DNA from 2 places in the Caballeronia jiangsuensis genome. Region 2 is predicted to be linked to the other one. Evidence: riboswitches for the same ligand, from Rfam matches in the RefSeq annotation. Region 2 holds a riboswitch; the other holds the start of a gene.
What was found. Region 2 has a riboswitch for thiamine pyrophosphate ahead of PQR08_RS24645 (FAD-dependent oxidoreductase). Riboswitches for the same ligand answer to the same signal wherever they lie in the genome.

Region 1: linked by a shared signal. The riboswitch ahead of thiC (phosphomethylpyrimidine synthase ThiC) and the one ahead of PQR08_RS24645 (FAD-dependent oxidoreductase) in region 2 are both predicted to bind thiamine pyrophosphate.

What each region holds. Positions count from the first base shown of each region.
Region 1 covers NZ_JAQQDB010000009.1:53,011-59,411, forward strand. Annotated here, with positions in the region: gene PQR08_RS11680 (EamA family transporter) at 1-849, opposite strand, end outside; TPP riboswitch at 1,094-1,235, shown strand; gene thiC (phosphomethylpyrimidine synthase ThiC) at 1,382-3,313, shown strand; gene PQR08_RS11690 (YMGG-like glycine zipper-containing protein) at 3,608-3,787, shown strand; gene PQR08_RS11695 (hypothetical protein) at 3,997-4,497, shown strand; gene PQR08_RS11700 (L-lactate permease) at 5,148-6,401, shown strand, end outside.
Region 2 covers NZ_JAQQDB010000025.1:73,243-79,643, reverse strand. Annotated here, with positions in the region: gene mlaD (outer membrane lipid asymmetry maintenance protein MlaD) at 1-295, opposite strand, end outside; gene mlaE (lipid asymmetry maintenance ABC transporter permease subunit MlaE) at 390-1,157, opposite strand; gene PQR08_RS24665 (ABC transporter ATP-binding protein) at 1,154-1,969, opposite strand; gene thiE (thiamine phosphate synthase) at 2,067-3,152, opposite strand; gene PQR08_RS24655 (thiazole synthase) at 3,149-3,955, opposite strand; gene thiS (sulfur carrier protein ThiS) at 3,979-4,176, opposite strand; gene PQR08_RS24645 (FAD-dependent oxidoreductase) at 4,193-5,341, opposite strand; TPP riboswitch at 5,525-5,649, opposite strand; gene PQR08_RS24640 (ABC transporter ATP-binding protein/permease) at 5,881-6,401, shown strand, end outside.

The DNA.
Region 1 (6,401 bases), on a different contig from region 2:
GATTTCCCCGAGCAGCAACGCCCCCAGCAATACCGCAACGACCGGATTCACATAAAGACAACTCGTCGCGACAATCGTGCTCGTATTCCGAATCAAAAAGTTATACGCGACATACGCCGCCATTGATCCGATCACCACGAGATAAATAAACGAAAATCCCGCGCCGACGCTCATATGCGTCACCCGCTCGCCCGCCGCCAGCGCGATACCCGTCGCGATCAATCCGCCGAGCCCGATTTGCAAAGCCGTCGACATCAGCAGATCCGAAGGCTGCGGCAGACGCGTCGCCAGATGCGCGCCGCCCGCCCAAAAAATCGCGGCGCACAGAATCGCCAATGTGCCGACGGTCGAACTAGGAGAAGGATCGCCGTGATTCAGCAGCACGATGCCGATGAGACCCAGCGCCACCGCGAACCATTCACCCCTGGCGACCCCGCGCCCGCTCAACGCGGTGAAGATCGTCGCGAAGAGCGGCACGGTGGCCACCATCACCGCAGCCGTGCCGGTTCCCACCGTGCGCATGCCGTAGGCCATCATCCCGCTCGACAAACCCTCCAGCAATGTGCCGACGATCGCCGCATTGCGCACTTCCCGCGCGCTGGGCCACACCGCCTTGCGATGCACGGCGATCACGAAGAGCCCGACACCAGCGCACAGGTTGCGCAAACCGCCGAGCATGAGCGGCGGAAACGACTCGAGCGACAAATGAATCCCGAGATACGTCGAGCCCCACACGAGATAAACGACGGCCAGCGCAAGCGCGACCTGCCCTTTGAACGAGCGCGGCGCGCGAAACGGAAAACGGTCGGGGAAACTGAACGGCAGACGCGGCGGCGGCAAAGCGGACATGCATTACTCCGCGACGGCTGCGCGCCGGATAACTGCAAAAGGAACAGGGAAATACGCTGCGGCGACTACCAGACTGAACGGCATGACGGGACGAAAGAAGTGCGATTGCGCGAGGAGAGACCGCGCGATCCTCGGGAAAACCCCGATAATCCGCGGAGCCCGACATTATGCAGTAAGCACGGAACGCGTTTGCACAACTTTACGAATGGTTGCCAAGACGCCACGCCGCGGTGTAACGTGTCGGCTGCTAACGCGGGGGTCCTGCGTTGCACATCGCGATCTCGATCGGTTTTATCGACGAAATCGCTTCGTGTGGCGTGGGTGAGAAATACCCTTTGAACCTGATCTGGATAATGCCAGCGCAGGGAAGCGTTCGGGTTCCATGGTTTGCAGCATCCAGCCACTTCTTCCGGACCCGTACCTTTCCATCTCGTTCCTCCCTGTTTAGCTCCTGAATCAGCCGAGCTCGACTGCGTTCGTGTGTGCGTCGTCGTGCTTCGGCAATAAACCATCCCTACAGGAGAGACAGCACATGAATGCCAACCCGAAGTTCCTGTCCGAGAATGCCGTCGTCGATGCCGCCGCCATCGCGCCGCTGCCGAACTCGCGCAAGGTCTACGTAACCGGCTCGACGCCCGACATCCGCGTGCCGATGCGCGAAATCACCCAATCGGACACCCCCGACGGCTTCGGGGCAGAGAAGAACCCGCCGGTGTACGTGTACGACACATCCGGTCCGTACACCGATCCCGACGCGAACATCGACATCCGCGCGGGTCTGCCCGCCGTGCGCGCGCAATGGATTGAAGCACGAGGCGACACCGAACAGCTCGACGGACTGTCGAGCGAATTCGGCCGCGAGCGTGCCGCCGATCCGAAGACGGCCGAACTGCGCTTCCCCGACCTGCATCGTCATCCGCGCCGCGCGCTGGCCGGGAAGAACGTCTCGCAAATGCACTACGCGCGGCAAGGCATCATCACGCCCGAGATGGAGTACATCGCGATCCGCGAAAACCAGCGGCGCGCCGAATATCTCGAAAGCCTGAAGCAGAGCGGCCCGAATGGCGAAAAGCTCGCCGCGATGATGGGTCGCCAGCATCCGGGCCAGGCCTTCGGCGCGGCGGCGTTCGGCAAGGACGCGGCAAAGGAAATCACGCCCGAGTTCGTGCGCGAAGAAGTGGCGCGCGGCCGCGCGATCATCCCCGCGAACATCAATCACCCGGAAAGCGAGCCGATGATCATCGGCCGCAACTTCCTCGTGAAGATCAACGCGAACATCGGCAATTCGGCGGTGACCTCCTCCATCGGCGAGGAAGTCGACAAGATGACCTGGGCGATCCGCTGGGGCGGCGACACGGTCATGGATCTCTCGACGGGCAAGCACATCCACGAAACGCGCGAGTGGATCATCCGCAATTCGCCGGTGCCGATCGGCACGGTGCCGATCTATCAGGCGCTCGAAAAGGTCAACGGCAAGGCCGAGGACCTGACGTGGGAAATCTTCCGCGACACGCTCATCGAGCAGGCGGAACAGGGTGTCGATTACTTCACGATTCACGCGGGCGTGCGCCTGCAATACGTGCCGCTGACCGCCAATCGCATGACCGGCATCGTGTCGCGCGGCGGCTCGATCATGGCGAAGTGGTGCCTCGCGCATCACAAGGAAAGCTTCATCTACGAGCACTTCGAAGACATCTGCGAAATCATGAAGCAATACGATGTCTCGTTCTCGCTCGGCGATGGTCTGCGCCCCGGCTCCATCTACGACGCCAACGACGAAGCGCAGCTCGGCGAACTCAAGACGCTAGGCGAACTCACGCAGATCGCGTGGAAGCACGACGTGCAGGTGATGATCGAAGGCCCCGGCCACGTGCCGATGCAGCTCATCAAGGAGAACATGGACCTGCAACTGGAATGGTGCGACGAAGCGCCGTTCTACACGCTCGGGCCGCTCACGACGGACATCGCGCCGGGCTACGACCACATCACGTCGGGCATCGGCGCCGCGATGATCGGCTGGTTCGGCACCGCGATGCTCTGCTACGTCACGCCGAAGGAGCACCTCGGCCTGCCGAACAAGGACGACGTCAAGGTAGGCATCATCACCTACAAGCTGGCGGCGCACGCGGCGGATCTGGCGAAGGGTCATCCGGGCGCGCAGGTTCGCGACAACGCGTTGTCGAAAGCGCGCTTCGAGTTCCGCTGGGAGGACCAGTTCAACCTCGGCCTCGATCCCGACAAGGCGCGCGAATTCCACGACGAAACCCTGCCGAAGGATTCGGCCAAGGTCGCGCACTTCTGCTCGATGTGCGGCCCGCATTTCTGCTCGATGAAAATCACGCAGGACGTCCGCGATTTCGCCGCGAAGCAAGGCGTGAGCGAAAACGAAGCGCTCGCGAAGGGCATGGAGACGAAGGCGATCGAGTTCGTCAAGAAGGGCTCGGAAATCTACCAGCCGACTTGATGCTTGTTTTTGGCTGACAACGGCCTGTCGCACAGCGCGTGCGGCAGGCCGTTTTTTTATCGGAATCGGGCGCAAAGCCTTGTCGCGTCTGAATGAGCGATCAATCTGACGATTCGGGCACTTTTCCTGCTGAAAAAGCGAACGAACCGGCGAAAACATGGCGGCCCTTGTTGGTCGACGCCGAAAACGGTCACTGCGCGGCTCGCGTAGCCGCGTGTGAACCGGAGCCGATTCATCTCATCATCGAATTGGAGAGTCGACATGAAAAACATCAAACAGATCGGCGCCGCTGCAATGGTCATCGCGTTTCTGGGAGGATTGACCGCTTGCAGCGACATGACCACGCGTCAACGGGATACCGCGATCGGCGCAGGCGTGGGCGCGGCCGGCGGAGCGGTGATCGGCGGCAGCGCACTTTCGACGTTGGGCGGCGCTGCGGTCGGCGGCGTCATCGGCAATCAGGTCGGCAAGTAAGGAGGTGGCCGTTTTAGGCGGCGAAGCGTTGCGCTTCGCCGCGTCAAACCGATTCGCTGTTTCATGTTTGTTACAGAAAGGCGCTTTGGTAATGCTTTGTCACATGACATCGGACGCTTGCGCGCCATCGTTCGTCTAAGCTGTTTCTAACGGACCGTTCGATTTTCATCGAGAAGAGTCCGGCAAGCCGTAGCGCAAGGAGCAGCATCATGATTTCCGCCTTTATTCCCGGACCCAGAACGGCCGCCGCCGCGCTCGCCGCCGGGCTGCTTCTCAGCGGGTGCTATTACCCTTACGGGTATCCGGCTTATCCACCCTATCCCGTCACGAGTGCGACCTACGCGCAGCGTGAGTTCGTCGTTCCCGCATCGGGAGCGGCGGTAGCGGCCTCGCCTGCCACGCTGCCGCCGCAGTACGAGTACGCCGTCGGCTCGCCCTATTCCGACTACTACCAGACCTATCCGTACCCTTATCCGTATCCGTACTATCCGTATGCGGGATATCCGGCGTATTACGGCTATGGATATGGCTACGGCTATCCGGCGGTCTCGATCGGCTTCGGCTACTGGGGCGGCGGCGGTTGCTGCTGGGGTCACGGATGGCACGGCGGCGGCTGGCACGGCAACGGCGGATGGCACGGCGGCGGAGGCGGCTGGCACGGTGGCGGCAGCAGCTGGCACGGTGGCGGGGGCGGCGGCCACGGACACTGAGCGCCGTGTCGCGATCGCGTCGGATGACACAGAAAAGCCGTCCGGCGCACGCCTGCGTAACAAAGCTGCAACATTTTCTGATCGACTCGCGCACTTACGCACACATTACGCAACTGTGCGCTGAGACACTTTCCTTATCCGACAAGGCTTCGACACAATTCGCCAGACGATTGGCACAGTTCTGGCTACATAGCTCCCCTATTCGACACGTCGCAACGGCGACCCAGGTAGCAAACCTCGCGCGCATCGCTGGCGCACTTTCCGTATCGGGGGATCGGACATGATGGCCTTTATGTTTTTCCTGCTGTGGATGCTCGCCTCGCTCGGCCTTTTGACCGTGTGGGTGTTCCGCCAGACGCCATCTGTCCGCCATGACGAACGCGCGCCGGACGCGGTCGCCAAAGGCTGACGCTCTCCACTTCCGCGCAACTCCCGCATCGACGACGCGCCCGCAAGCGCGCGTCCCGTCACGCCGATGCCGCAATGGGCGGGCATTCACGCCTTGACGCAGGCCGTTCGCGCCCTATTCTTAGTGTGCGCGTTATGCGTTTGCTTAAGCCCGCGGCCGGCTCCTGCTAAACATCGAACTCCACGCGCATCGCGGCTTCGCTTCGCGCCGCTTCGGCTCATGACAAAGAGAAGGAGACCCGATGTTCCACCAGCTACTCACCCCGATCGCCAATTCCCTGTTCGCATCGTTCATCGTCGCCGCGCTGCCGATCATCCTCGTGCTCGTGCTGCTGGGCTGGGCGCGCCGCCCCGCGTGGCAGGCATCGCTCGCGGGCTTGATTCTCGCGCTCGTCATCGCCGTGGCGGGCTGGCATTTCCCGGTCGCGCTCGCGCTCGATTCGGTCGCGGCCGGCGCCGTGTTCGCGCTGTGGCCGGTCATGTGGATCGTCTTCGCCGCGATCCTGCTCTACAACGTCGCGCAACGCTCGGGGCGTTTCGAGGCGTTCCGCCTGTGGATGGTCGATAACCTCCCGAACGACCGGCGCATCGTGCTCGTCGTGATCGGCTTCTCGTTCGGCGCGCTCCTCGAAGGGATCTCGGGTTTCGGCACGCCGATCGCGATCACGAGTTCGCTCTTGATCCTGCTCGGTTTCCCGACGCTCGAAGCGCTTACCTTCACACTGATCTTCAACACGGCGCCGGTCGCCTTCGGCGCGCTCGGCGTGCCGATCACCGTGCTCGGCGCGGTCACACACCTGCCGACCGATGCGCTCGCGAAAATGGTCGGCCGCCAGTTGCCGTTCTTCGCGTTCTTCCTGCCGTTTTACGTGATCGGCATTTACGCGGGCTTTCGCAACATGATGCGCGTGTGGCCCGTGCTGCTCGTCTCCGGCGGCGCGTTCGCGCTCACGCAGTTCGTGACGTCGAACTACATCAGCTATGCGCTGACCGACGTGCTTTCGTCGCTCGTCTCGCTGATTCTGACGATCGCGTTCCTGCGCGTGTGGAAGCCCGTCGCCGACGAGCGCTTCGCCGTGAACGTCGAGCGCCTCGGCAACACGGGCGCGACGCTCTCGGGCGGCCACGGCTGGGTGCCGTGGATCGTCGTGTCGGTGGTGGTGATCGTGTGGACGGTGCTCAAGATTTTCCTGATCGGCGACGTCAAGGTGCCGTGGCCAGGTCTCGACAAGGCTGTTTACATTACGCTCTATAACCAGCCGTACGGCGCGATCTGGGACTTCCAGCCGCTCGCGACCGGCACCGCGATCCTGGTGGCGTCGATCATCACGGCGCTGCTCGTGAAGCTGCCCGCGCGCGAGTACGGCGCGGCGATCGCGGACACGTGGGTGCAGACGCGCATCGCGATTCTGACGGTCGCGACGATCGTCGGTCTTGCGTATCTGATGAACTATTCGGGCATGAACTACACGCTGGGTCTGGGCGTGGCGTCGGTC
Region 2 (6,401 bases):
TCGCCGACGAATCCTTCGGGAACTGGTACTGCTTGTCGATATCGATCGTGACGACAGCCTGGTACGTGTTCGAGTCGAAACCGATGCCGCCCACGCGCCCGACCGTCACGCCCGCGCTCTTGACCGGCGCACGCGCCTTGAGCCCGCCGATGTTGTCGAACTTGAGTTTCACCTCGTAGGTTTGCTGGAACGACAGCGAGCTCATGTTGCCCGCCTTCAGCGCAAGAAAGAGCAGCGCCACGAAACCGAGCACCACGAAGAGGCCGACCCAAAAGTCGAGAGCAGTCTTTTTCATCGTCTTCCCAAAGAGAATCTTTTCGCAGATGGCGCGTGACGGTCTGTGCCCTTCACAACGCCCCGCGCCTTGCCCGGCGCCTGCGCCTGGTCCATTAGCTGAACATCAATGCGGTCAGCAGGAAATCGAGCCCGAGTACGGCGAGCGACGCGTACACGACGGTCTTGGTCGTCGCTCGCGACACGCCTTCCGGCGTCGGTTTTGCCTCGTAGCCCTGGAACAACGCGATGAACGTCACCGCGAAGCCGAACACGATGCTCTTGATGACGCCATTGCCGACATCGCGCCATACATCCACGCCGCCCTGCATCTGCGACCAGAACGCGCCCGGATCGACACCGATCAAGATCACGCCGACGACGTAGCCCCCGATGATGCCGACCGCGCTGAAAATGGCCGCGAGAACCGGCATGGCGATGATGCCCGCCCACATGCGCGGCGCGACGACCACTTTGAGCGGGTCGACCGCCATCATTTCCATCGCGGTGAGTTGCTCGCCCGCCTTCATCAGCCCGATTTCGGCGGTGAGCGACGTGCCCGCGCGCCCCGCGAACAACAGCGCCGTGACGACCGGCCCGAGCTCGCGCACGAGCGAAAGCGCGACGAGCAGGCCGAGCGCCTGCTCCGAGCCGTAGCGGCTCAGCGTGTAATAGCCCTGCAAGCCGAGCACGAAGCCGACGAACAATCCCGACACCGCGATGATCACGAGCGAATAATTGCCGACGAAGTGGATCTGTTTCGTGACGAGTCGCGGGCGACGCAACAGCGAAAACAATTCGAGCACGAGGCGCAGGAACATGCGCGTCGCGTAGCCCGCGGTGCCGAAACCGTCGAGCACCCAGCGTCCGAGCGCGCTGATCATGCCTGCCCTCCGATGCCGAAATCCGCGGCGAGCGGCGTGCTCGCGTAGTGGAACTTGAACGGGCCGTCCGGCGTGCCGTCGATGAACTGGCGCACGGTCGGGTCCTGCGATGCGCGCAGCTCCGCCGGCGTGCCTTCGGCGTGGATGCCGCCGTTCGCGATGAAATACACGTAGTCGGCGATGGCGAACGATTCCGGCACGTCGTGCGTGACGAGAATGGAGGTTGCGCCGAGCGCGTCGTTGATCGTGCGGATGAGTTGCGCCGTGATGCCGAGCGAGATGGGATCGAGGCCGGCGAACGGTTCGTCGTACATCATGAGCTGCGGATCGAGCGCGATGGCACGGGCGAGCGCCACACGCCGCGCCATGCCACCCGATATTTCGGACGGTGCGAGATCGCGCGCGCCGCGCAGACCGACGGCGTTCAGCTTCATCAGCACGAGATCGCGGATCAACGCTTCCGGCAGATCGGTGTGCTCGCGCAGCGGAAACGCCACGTTCTCGAACACGGTCTGGTCAGTAAACAACGCGCCGAACTGAAACAGCATGCCCATCTTGCGGCGCAGCGCGTACAAACCGTCGCGCGTCTGCGCGCCGACGTCCTGTCCATCGAACGTGACCTGGCCGCGGCTCGCCTTCACGAGGCCGCCGACCAGGCGCAAGGTCGTGGTTTTGCCGCAGCCGGAGCCGCCCATGACCGCGACCACCTGCCCACGCGGGAAACGCATGTTCAGGTTCGACAGTACGAGCCGGTCGCCGTAGCCGAAATCGACGTCGCGTAGCTCCAGCAGAGTCTCGGAAGAAGCAGGCACTGGGTAAGAGATTCCGTTGACGCAAAAGGCCGAATTATAGGGCCTGCGTGCAATCGGTGCTTTGCCTAGGTTTGCGCCCCTTCGTTTTTGGGATTTTTCACCATTGACTTGCAAACATTTGTTGCAGCAACGAGACCGCCGCCGCCGTGTCCGCCGCTTCGGTGACCGCGCGCACGACCGCAGCGCTGCCGACGCGCGTCGCGAGGACGTCCGGCATCACCTTGGCGTCGATTCCGCCGATCGCGACGAGCGGCACGCGTCCCGACAGAAGTTGCACGTAGCGCGTGAGCCGTGCGAGCCCTTGCGGCTTGGTCGGCATGACTTTCGTCGTGGTCGGGAAAACGGCGCCGAGCGCGAGATAGCTCGGCTTGAAATGCAGCGCGCGCAGCATCTCGTAATAGCCGTGGGTCGATAGTCCGAGTCGCACGCCGGCCTTCGCGATCGCGTTCAGATCGGCCGTCTGCACGTCTTCCTGGCCGAGATGCACGCCGTACGCGCCCGCCGCGATCGCCTCGCGCCAATGGTCGTTGATGAAAAGCTGCGCGTCATGCCGACGCCCCGCCTCGACCGAGCGTGCGATTTCGCTGCTCAAATCGGTGGCGTCGGTCGATTTGCGGCGCAATTGCGCGGTGCGCACGCCGAGGTCCAGCACGCGTTCCACCCAGTCCGCGCTCGGCAACACCGGATACAGGCCGAGGCGATCGGGACACGCCGGGAAGCCGCCCTCGGGAGCCGGCGGCAAATCGGCGACGCGCGGGAAAGTAGCGAAATCGACAGGCCAGGCGTCCGCCTTGTTCTCGTCGCCCGCGCGCCAGGCGAGCGCGAGCGTGAGCGCGTCGTGCGGTTCGAAGTTGCAATCGAGGAAGGCGGCGAGCGCGGCCAGCCAATCATCGGACCATTCGCCTTCCAGCGCGACACGTTCGTCGCCACGATGCAGCGTCACGCGGCCGTCACGCGCGTCGAGCACCGTCGCGCCGCTTGCCAGGAGCCGCGCGCTGTCCGCGTCGTGCAACTCGGCCGCGACGATCAGATCGCCGGCTTTCGGCGATTCCGGCGCGGTCAGGCAGATGCGCCAGCGCGTTTCGGCCGCGGGCCATTCGCCCAGACGCGCGCGAATCCGCTCGGCGACTTCGATCAGTTCGTCGGCCGGCGGCCAGAAAACTTCGCGATTCAGCAAGCTCATGTCGCGCCTCCGTCCTGATGCCAGAACGGCATGCCGACGACCGGCGTGCTCGCCTGCGCGCTGTCGCGCTCGGCCATCGGGCCGGCGAGAAATGCGGTGCGCCCCGCTTCGACGCCCAACGCAAAGGCCCGCGCCATCTGCGGCGGGAAAGTCGCCTGCGATACGGCCGTATTGAGCAGCACGCCGTCGAAGCCCCATTCCATCACCTGGCAGGCGTGCGACGGCACACCGAGACCGGCATCGACGATCAGCGGCACGTCCGGCAGCCGCTCGCGCAGCGTGCGCAGCCCGTACGGATTGGTTACGCCTTTGCCGGTGCCGATCGGCGCGCCCCACGGCATCAGCGCTTCACAGCCGGCATCGAGAAGGCGCCTGCCGATCACGAGGTCTTCCGTGCAATACGGCAGCACCTTGAAACCTTCGCGGATCAGCTTCGCGGACGCTTCCACGAGGCCGATCGGGTCGGGCTGCAGCGTGTAATCGTCGCCGATCAGCTCCAGCTTGATCCACGGCGTTTCGAAGACTTCGCGCGCCATATGGGCGGTGGTCAGCACTTCGTCGACGCTCTGACATCCGGCCGTGTTGGGAAGCAACGCGACGCCGTGGCGCTTCAGCACATCGAAAAAGCCGGCTTCGCCCGTTTCCGACTGGCGGCGCAGCGCGACCGTGACCATGCCGGGCCGCGCGGCGTCGATGGAGTCGGACAGCGATTGCAGCGACGGATAACGCGAAGTGCCGAGCAGCACGCGGCTCGGAAAGGTCTCGCCGTAGAGCGTGAGAACGTCGGCGGTGGATATGGTCATGATTCGATCCTTCGGTTCGGAATTCAGCCGCCCGCGACGGGCGACACGACGTCGAGCTTGTCGCCCGCGGCGAGCGTTTTCGTGGCGTGCTCGCCGCGCCCGACGAACTGGCCGTTCAACGCAACCGCGAATGGCGGCTTCGCGCCGAACGCGGCGAGCGCTTCGGTAACGGTGGCGGTGTCGGGCAAATCGAAGACACGCTGATTGATGTGGATGTTCATCTCGTTTGTCTCTTGCTCAATGCGAAAGCGCGGGCGCGACCGAGAACTCGCCGTGCAGCAGCTCGGGCCAGCGCGCGGCGCCGCGGAAATCGGAGAAAGTGTCGGCATCGGCGACGTCGCCTGAAGCGAGCGCTTCGGCCAGATGACTCGCAGCATCCGCGACTTCGGGCGCGATCATGAAACCGTGCCGGTACAGGCCGTTCACGCGCACGGTCCGCGCCCCGTCCCAGACAATTGCCGGCCGATGATCCGGCAAGGTCGGCCGGCAATGCGAATTCAGTTCGAGGATGCGCGCCTCGCCGAAGCCCGGATGCACGGCGAAAGCCGCGCTCAGCAGTTCGAGCGCCGAGCGCACGCTGACGGGCGACATGTCTTCGCCTTCCACTTCCGTCGCGCCGATCACGTACAGATCGTTCTCCTTCGGCGCGATATAGAGCGGATAGCGCGGATGCAGCAGCCGCACCGGCCGCGAAAGCCCGATGCCCGGCGCATGCACGCGCGCAACCTCGCCGCGGATGCCGCGCAGCGCGGGCCACGCGGGCTTTCCGCCCAGACCACGGCAATCGATGATCCAGCGGGCGTCGGGCATTGCGTCGACCGGCGTGTTCCAGTGCGTGCGCACGCCGCGCGCAGCGAGTCCGGCCGCGAGCGCGCTCAGGGCCTGGCGGTTATCCAGCTGGCCTTCGTTCGGCAGCAGCCAGCCCTGCGCGAAGCGCGTTCCGAGCGCGGGTTCGGCCTGCGCGACCTGCGCGCCCGCGAGCTTGACGAAGCCGCCATCGAGCAGATCGGGAGGCGAATTGGCGCGCAGACGGCGCTCGAAGAGTGGCGCCTCGGCGCGATCGGCACCGTGCCACACGACGAGCGTGCCGTTGCGCTGAAAGAAGACCGGCTCGGGCAATTGCTCGATGAGACGCGGCCAGCGTTCGAGCGACGCCGCGCCGAGGCCGACCACGAGCGGCTCCGCGCTCGCCGCTTCCGCGAGCGGCGCGAGCATCGCGGCGGCGACCCACGCAGCCGATTGCGTGCCCGCCGCATCGCCGCGTTCGTAGAGCGCGACGTCATGGCCCGCGCCCGCGAGCTGCCAGGCGACGAGCCGTCCGACGAGCCCGCCGCCGACGACGGCGAAGTCCTGCCCGCGCGCGGCGCCCTGTTCGATCCTGTTCAATTCGATGTCTCCAAAGGGCGTGACGCTGCACCGCACGAGGAGACGAAGTACGCGATCTCGACCGTGCTGGCGCGACGCCACATCACGAGGACGAAATCAGCGGAGAGACCGGCTCGGCATCGGATGAAACGTGCCGGGCGGAAGAAAAATACTGGAAGAGACTGGAGGAATGGCGCGGGATTCGCGCGTTCTCCGGAAACTTCCCTCGCCGGTATTACCCGGATCGGGTGCAAAGGGTCTCTCTCAGCCTCGCCGCGCTGCCGACCGTTCCTGCCGCCGATGCACGCGAAGCACCCCTGTTTCGTCGAGGATCATTAAAACATGAAAGGCGAAGCCGCTGCAAACCGGGATTGCCCGCCTTTTATCGCGCGCGTCGGCACTCTGGCACAATGCCGCGAACATGGTTCGCCGGCCAATCGCACGAAATTAAGCGAGCGTTAAGAGAATCCCGGAACAATTTACGGGGCCGGAAAACGCCGCGCGCGGCCCGGCCGCGGACGTCACAATCGGGCGCCACGGGGCGCATCAGCAGGAAGCTCATGACCAACACTCGTACCGAAAGCACGCAGCAGAAGGCCGACGAAGTCTCGGCCTGGAGCCTCATCAAGCCCTACTGGGTCTCGGAGGAGCGCGGTTTCGCGTGGGGCCTGCTCGTCGCGATCATCGCGATCAACATGACGGTCGTGTGGATCAATGTCCGGCTCAACAGCTGGAACGCCGACTTCTACAACGCGCTGCAGAACAAGAACGTCAAGGACTTCCCGCATCTGCTGCTGATCTTCACGGGCCTCGCGTTCGCGTACATCCTGCTCGCGGTGTACGGGCGCTATCTGCGGCAGATGCTCGCGTTCCGCTGGCGGCAGTGGCTCACCAACCGGTTTCTGGAGCAATGGCTTGGCGACAAGGCGTTCTACCGTATCGAGCGCGATCGCCTCGCCGATAACCCCGACCAGCGTATTTCCGACGACCTCCAGTCCTTCGCCACCACCACGCTTTCGCTGTCGCTCGACCTGCTTTCGACGCTCGTCACGCTCGTCACCTTCATCACGATTCTCTGGAC